Regions from separate parts of the Xanthomonas axonopodis pv. maculifoliigardeniae genome, predicted to be linked through region 2. Evidence: predicted binding sites of a transcription regulator. Region 2 holds the regulator's gene; the other holds the start of a gene.
What was found. Region 2 encodes FliA, which starts transcription of late flagellar genes. Its sites were predicted from a motif close to TAAAGTTTNNCNNNCNNNGGCCGATAA; they were not measured.

Region 1: the regulator FliA is predicted to act here: its motif matches at 2,229-2,255, upstream of ACDH77_RS03030 (GGDEF domain-containing protein).

The regions. Positions count from the first base shown of each region.
Region 1 is NZ_CP167998.1:697,936-701,783, forward strand. It holds gene ACDH77_RS03020 (cellulase family glycosylhydrolase) at 1-435, opposite strand, end outside; gene ACDH77_RS03025 (SulP family inorganic anion transporter) at 648-2,135, shown strand; gene ACDH77_RS03030 (GGDEF domain-containing protein) at 2,373-3,353, shown strand; gene ACDH77_RS03035 (M28 family metallopeptidase) at 3,521-3,848, shown strand, end outside.
Region 2 is NZ_CP167998.1:2,169,004-2,172,851, forward strand. It holds gene ACDH77_RS09480 (chemotaxis protein CheA) at 1-808, opposite strand, end outside; gene ACDH77_RS09485 (protein phosphatase CheZ) at 811-1,437, opposite strand; gene cheY (chemotaxis response regulator CheY) at 1,437-1,829, opposite strand; gene ACDH77_RS09495 (RNA polymerase sigma factor FliA) at 1,865-2,632, opposite strand; gene ACDH77_RS09500 (MinD/ParA family protein) at 2,629-3,513, opposite strand; gene flhF (flagellar biosynthesis protein FlhF) at 3,500-3,848, opposite strand, start outside.

The sequences.
Region 1 (3,848 bases), 1.5 Mb from region 2:
CAGCTCGGAAATCGCCGCGCAATCGGGCGTGTGGTGATCCAGCAGCACATACATGCCGCGTGCGTTGAATTCGTTGATCACCTTGTCGAGGATCTGCAGCGAGGTCAGGCCCTGCAGATCGGCGTTGCGGCTGTAGTCGATGCTGCTGGGCATCTGGCCGCTACGCAGCGTGGCCGGGCAAAACGGCAGGCGCACCGCGTTGAAGCCCAGGCCCTGCATCTGGTTGATCATCTCCTTCCAGTTGCGTGCCCACAGGCCATGCATGACATGGTTGCCGGTCTCGAAGCCGAACACGTTGACGCCCTTGAGCTGAACCACGTTGCCGTTGTCGTCGACGATCTTGTTGTTGCTGACCGAATAGCTGAAAGCCGGTGCGGCTGTGAGCGCTAACATCGTTGCCAATGCGAGCGTACTTGCAGTCCTGAAAATGGACATGATGGTCTCCCTGGATGACCGAACTCGACGGCCGAGTGCGGTGAGGGGGGCATCTTGGTCTTCGGCTGCGCCGTGTGGCGTGACCGCTGCCACAGAAGAGCGCAGTGGCGCACCGATCACACGCAAGCTGCGGGCGAGGTCGCTTTCCCGCACACTATCGCTGCTGCGTGCTGTCCGCAGGCTGTCCTTTTTGTCCCCCGGAGTGTCCCTCAATGTCCTTGTTGCGTGCCGAAATGGCGCAATGGCGCGCCTCCCCCGCGCGCGAACTCATGGCCGGTGCGGTCGCCACATTTGCGCTGATTCCCGAAGTGATTGCATTCGCGTTCGTCGCCGGGGTGGATCCGCAGGTGGGCCTGTTCGCATCCTTCGTGATCGGCATCGTGATCGCGTTTTGCGGGGGGCGGCCGGCAATGATTTCGGCTGCGGCCGGCTCGGTGGCGCTGGTGGCTGCACCGCTGGTGGCCGCGCACGGGTTGCCCTATCTGCTGGCCGCCGGCCTGCTCGCTGGCATGGTGCAGATCCTGTTCGGGTTGTTGCGCCTGGGCGTGCTGATGCGCTTTGTCAGCAGTTCGGTGCGCACCGGTTTCGTCAACGCGCTGGCCGTGCTCATCTTCGCAGCGCAACTGCCGCATCTGCTCGGGGCCAACCTGACCACCTGGGTCATGCTGGGCGCAGGCCTGGCCATCATCTACGGCCTGCCGCGTCTGCGCCTGCCGGGGCTGTCGGCGATTCCCTCGCCCCTGCTGTGCATCCTGCTGCTCAGCGTGGCCGGCACTGCGCTGCATCTGCCGCTCAAGACGGTGGCCGATCTGGGCAAGCTGCCCAACGCGCTACCGTTCCTGCAATGGCCGGCGGTGCCGTTGACGCTGGAGACGCTGCGCATCATCGCGCTGCCGGCACTGGCCATTGCCATGGTGGGCCTGCTCGAGTCGATGATGACCGCGCGCGTGGTCGATGAACTCACCGACACGCCCAGCAACAAGAACCGCGAATGCACCGGCCTGGGCATCGCCAACGCGGCGGCCAGCCTGTTCGGCGGCATCGCCGGCTGCGGCATGATCGGGCAGACCGTGGGCAACGTGAAATACGGCGGCCGCGGCCGGCTGTCCACGTTGTTTGCCGGCGTGTTCCTGCTGATCCTGATGGTGCTGCTCAAGCCGTGGGTGTCGCAGGTGCCGGTGGTGGCGCTGGTGGCGATCATGGTGATGGTGTCGGCAGAGACCTTCGACTGGCGCTCGCTGCGCACCGTGGTGACCCACCCGCGCACCTCCAGCGTGGTGATGCTGGCCACCGTGGCGGTCACATTGTTCACGCACAACCTGGCGGCAGGTGTGGCGGTCGGCGTGCTGCTGAGCGGGGTGTTCTTCACCTTCAAGGTGGCCGGGTTGCTGCAGATCGCGCATCACGATGGCGCGGATGGCGTGCGCACCTACAGCGTGCGCGGGCAGGTGTTCTTCGCCTCGGCCGATGTGTTCATCGACGCCTTCGACGCACGCGAGGTGCCCGGCCGCGCAGTGGTGATCGATGTCGGCCGCGCGCACTTCTGGGACATCACCGCGGTGGCGGCACTGGACAAGGTGGTGCAGCGTTTGCGTCATCACGGGCTGGACGTGCAGGTGAAAGGCCTGAATGCCGGCAGCCGCCGCCTGATGCAGCGGCATGCCTTGGGCGAAGACGCGCTGGAATCGGCACTGCCTTAGAGCGTGTTATTCACGTTGAGATGGAATGCGCCTGGCACGCCTGCGGCGCGTCATCCCGGGCTGTCCGTGCGCTGAGCGCGGCTGCGAGCGAATTCAAGTTCCGGCGGGCGACGCCGATGATTCGGCATCCTCATTGCCGGTCGTCGCTGTGATGCCAGTGGGTTTCAGCCCGAGATGTGTACCTGCGTGCCAAGCCCGGCATGACGGGTTCGTGTCCGCCCGCCGGAGGGCGCAGCCGTGACCAACGCACCGTTGCTGGAGCGGATGGTGGACCTGACCGCCATCCGCGATGCGGACCTGCTCGATCTGAGCCTGTTGCGCACCGTGCGCGAAGTCTGCGCGGCCGAAGAACTTTCGCTGCTGCGCATCGCCCCGGACAGCAACAGCATCGCCGAAACGCGCCTGCGCGACGATGGCCGGCTGGCGCTGACGGTGGCGGAGATCCACGATGCGCGCACGCGCATCCAGCTGGCCGAGGTGCATGGGCCGGGCGATGTGGTGCAGCTGCACGAAGACGGCCGCGCCCTGCTGGTCTACCCGATGATGGAAACGCGCGGCATCCGGACCTGCCTGCGGGTGGGCGGGACGCGTATTCCCGGCGTTGCCGAGCAAGCGATGCTGCAGGGCTTTGCGCGCTTCTTCCAGAACTACCGCAGCCTGCTCGACGATGCCCAGCGCGATGCGCTGACCGGCCTGCGCAACCGCAAGACCTTCGACGATGTGATCCTGCGGCTGTTTGCCGGTGGTGCCGACTCCGCCGCAGAGCAGGGCGTGTGGCTGGGCATCGTGGACATCGATCACTTCAAGCGCGTCAACGACACCTTCGGGCATCTGTATGGCGATGAGGTACTGCTGCTGGTCGCACAGCTGATGCAGCGTGCATTTCGCCAGGACGACCTGCTGTTCCGCTTCGGCGGCGAAGAGTTCGTGATCGTGTTGCGCGGCGTGGACCGCGACACGGCCGTGAGTCTGTTCGAGCGATTCCGGCTGGCGGTGGCCGAGCACCTGTTCCCGCAGGTGGGGCAGGTCACGCTCAGCACCGGCATCGTCGAACTGACGCACGGTCGGCTGATCAGCGAAATGCTGGACGAAGCCGACAAGGCGCTGTACTGGGCCAAGCAGAACGGCCGCAATCGCGCGGCGGTCTATGCTGAGCTGATTGCCGGTGGGCAATTGCAGCAGGTTGCGCAACCAGTGGGCAGCATCGATCTGTTCTAGGCGCCAGCGCGGCGCTGAAACAGGCCAGAGCTCTTGGCCGTGGATGCAGACACGAAGCTTCTGCAGTATTCATCGCACCCGCATCGCATGCTTCGGCGCAGCCGCAGGTATCGGCCTGCACGCGATGCTGGCTACACTCCAGGGCTATCCATGATGCGGGGTGTGCAATGAAGCGAGTTGCCGTAGGACTTCTGGCGATGGCGGTCTCGGCCGCACTGATGGCGGCCACGCCGAGTTTCGATGGCGCGCGCATCTCGCGCGACGTCAAGGAACTGGCCTCCGACGCCTATGAAGGCCGCGGCCCGGCCACTGCCGGCGAAGAAAAGACCATTGCCTACCTGAGCGAGCAGTTCGCCGAAGCCGGCCTGCAGCCGGGCGGCGACCTGGCCAACGGCAAGCGCGGCTGGACCCAGGCGGTGCCGTTGCGGCGCGCCGATATCGTCGGCACGCCGACCATTGCGGTGCAGAACGCGGGCAAGCCGCAAACGCTGACCC
Region 2 (3,848 bases):
CGAGCTCGGTTTCGGCGCCGATCAGTTCCAGCTCCACTTCCTTGGACAAGGTGCGCGCCACATCGCGGGCCACCTTGGGGAAGCGTGCGAACACCTTGCTCACCGGTTGCATGCGGGTGCGCATGACCGCGGTCTGCAAGCGTGCGGTGGCGATATCCAGGGTGCTGACTGCGCGGTCCAGTTCTTCGTCGCGCAGGCGGGTGCGCAAGGTCTTCAGCCGGTTGCGCGAGAGCACCAGTTCGCCGATCAGGTTGACGATGGCGTCCAGGCGCTTGGTGTCCACGCGCACGGTCTGTTCGGCTTCGGCGCCGGTCTTGGCGGCGCCCTTGCCGGCCGCCTTGGGGGCGGGCGCATGCGCATCGTCGCCGTGTGCGGCGGCAGCCGGCTTGGCCGCGGCCGCCTGCGGCGCGGCCTTGACCGCCGGCGGGGCGCTCTTGGCGTCGAACTGCGCGATCAACGTGGCCGGTGCGTGCGGCACGGCTTCGCCCGAGCCCATGGCATCCAGCATGGCCTGCAGATAATCCAGCGATTGTTGCGCGGCATCGAAGTGATGCGCCTGCAGCACCGCCTGGCCCGAGCGCGCCATGCCTAGGGTTTCTTCAGCGGCGTGGCACAGCTCCACCATGGGCTTGATCGCCAGAAAGCCGGCGCCGCCCTTGAGCGTGTGGAAGCCGCGGAACACCGCGTTGAGCTGGTCGGCTTCTTCTGGCGCCTGTTCCAGCGAGACCAGCTGTTCGCCGAGGCGATCCAGGATTTCCTGGGCCTCGACGATGAAATCGGCAGCAATATCGTCTGGAACAGCACTCATGGTTACAGCCCCAATCCGGACAGCAGGTCGTCGGCATCGTCCTGCGACACCGCGTGACGGTCCAGGCCCTTGACTGCAGGACCGGCAAGACCGCCGTCGTCTTTCTTCGGTTCGATGTTCTTCGGCGGCAGGCCGAGCGCACCGAAGCCTTCATGCACGCGCCGCACGATACCGGCCACGCGCCGGATGATCTGGCCGCTCAGGTCCTGGTAGCTCTGCGCCAGCGACAGCTCGGTGAGGTTGTGGCGCATCTTTTCCAGCAGCGCGCCCTGGTCCTGATTGAGCCCGCCGTTGCGCAGCTGGTTGGCCAGCTCGCGGCATTCTTCGACCAGATCCAGCGTGCGATGGCTGGCCTTTTCGGTCATTTCCACCACGTGGTCCAGGCGCGAACAGGCATCGTCCAGTTCGCCGGCTTCTTCGGGGATGGTGGGCAGCTCGCCCAGCGCCTGGCCGAGTTCGCGGGCGAGCCGGCTCAGGCTCTGCATCATCGGGCGCGTGCGCAGGGCGGCGAGATGATCCACCTCGCGACGCCAGGCGACCTGGTCACCGCTTTCCAGTGCATCGAGTGCGTTCTGCAGGCGCTCGATCAACGCGGCACGTTCGGCATCGGTTTCCATGGTCGCGTTCATCAGGCGGTCGCCGCCAGACGTTCGAACACCTTGCCCAACTTTTCTTCCAGCGTCTGGGCGGTAAACGGCTTGATGATGTAGCCGTTCACGCCGCACTGGGCCGCTTCGATGATCTGCTCGCGCTTGGCTTCGGCGGTCACCATCATCACCGGCAGGTGCTTGAGCTTGGCGTCGGCGCGGATGTTGCGCAGCAGGTCGATGCCGGTCATGCCGGGCATGTTCCAGTCGGTGACCACGAAATCGAACGGGCCGGCACGCAACGCCGCCAGGGCGCTGTTGCCGTCTTCGGCCTCTGCGGTGTTGGTGAAGCCGAGATCGCCCAACAGATTCTTGACGATACGTCGCATCGTCGAGAAGTCGTCCACGATCAGGATCCGCATGTTCTTGTTCACATCAAGCTCCTAACACGAAAAATTACGCGAAAAATTCAGTCGTCGACTTCGACGCCGGCATCGGCCAGTTCGAAGACCTTGAGGCGGCCACGCAAACGCACCACCGCCTGGCCATGGATCTGGCACACGCGCGATTCGCTGACGCCCAGCACGGCGCCGATTTCCTTCAGGTTCAATTCCTGTTCGTAGTACAGCGACAGCACCAGCTGCTCGCGCTCGGGCAATTGGCCGATGGCCTTGCCCAGCTCGCGGCCGAATTCGCCACGCTCCATCATCTGCTGCGGGTTGGGGCCACCCTTGGCGGTGGTGTCCAGCTCGCCGTGATCTTCGATGCGCGATTCCAGGCTCAGCACCTGGCCACGTGCGGCATCTTCCATCAGACGCAGGTAATCGGGCAGCGGCATTTCCATGGCGGCGGCCACTTCGGTGGCGGCGGCGGCGCGGCCGGTGTTCTGTTCGATCTTGCGCACGGCGGCGGCAGCGTCGCGGGCGCGGCGGTGCACCGAACGCGGCACCCAGTCGCCCCTGCGAATCTCGTCGATCATCGAGCCGCGGATGCGGATCGAGGCATAGGTTTCGAACGAAGCGCCCTGTTCGGAGTCGTAGCTGCGCGAGGCTTCGATCAGGCCGATCATGCCGGCCTGGATCAGGTCGTCCACTTCCACGCTGGCCGGCAGGCGCGCCGCCAGATGGTGGGCGATGCGGCGGACCAGGTCGGCGTGCTGGGTCACCACGTCGTTGGCGTTGTTGCGCTGCACGGCGCGGTACTGCGCGCTGGCCGTGGTTGCGGTAGCGGTGCTCATGCGGCCACTCCCCGTTGGATGATGCGTTCGACAAAGAACTCGACGTTGCCGCGCGGCACGGTCGGGGCCTGCCAGCGCGAGGTACGGCGTGCGATTTCGGCGATGGCCTGCGCCGACGGACTGGCGGGGTAGGCCTTGATGACCGGTTGCTGGCGCTGCACCGACAGGCGCAGCCAGTCGTCCTGCGGCACATGGCCGAGATAGTTCAGCGACACATCGCCGAGGAACTTTTCGCACACGCGCGAGAGCTTGTCGTACAGCAAGCGACCTTCGTTGGGGTCGCGCACCATGTTGGCGATGATCTGCAGGCGGTCCACGCCGCGTTCGCGCGAGAGCACCTTGATCAGCGCGTAGGCGTCGGTGATCGAGGCCGGCTCGTCGCAGACCACCACCACGGTGTCCTGGGCGGCCTGGCAGAAGGTCAGCACGCTGTCGGTGATGCCGGCGGCGGTATCGATGACCATCACGTCCAGGTCGCGTTCCAGTTCGGAGAACACGTTGACCAGGCCGATGTGTTGGGCCGGGGCCAGTTCGGCCATGTGGCGGCGACCGGAGGCGGCCGGCACCACCAGCACGCCGCCGGGGCCTTCGATGATGACTTCATCGAGCGTGCAACGGCCGGCAATCAGGTCGGCCAGGGTGTACTTGGGCGCCAGGCCCAGCACCACGTCCAGGTTGGCCAGGCCGAGGTCGGCGTCCAGCAGCAGCGTGCGTTTGCCCATGTCGGCAAGCGCCACGGCCAGGTTGGCGGAGATGTTGGTTTTCCCCACGCCGCCCTTGCCACCGGTCACGGCAATGGTGCGCACCGGGCCCAAAGGCTCGGGACGGGTCGCCGACAGGGGGAAGGCGTTGGTCAGCTTGGCGTATTCACGCGACTGCATGGTTGTGCTCCGGAGTACAGGGCTTATCGGCAGCGCGCCGCAAATCTTCAAGGCGAAGAACGAGACTGGCGGCATTGGCGCGGTGCAGGTCGTCAGGGACCCGCTGTCCGTCAGTCACCCAGGTGATGGGCATTTGGTGGTCGACCACCACCGACAAGGCGCTGCCGAAGCGGCCGGTCTCGTCGAGTTTGGTCAGCACCACGCCTTGGGGCTTGGCGTGGGCGAAGCGGCGTACGACCTCGTCGAGGTCGGAAAAATGGGCGTTGGCAGGCAGTACCAGCAGCGAGGTGACCTGCTGGGCGGCACGCAGCCAGTTCAGCTGGGCGGCCAGGGCG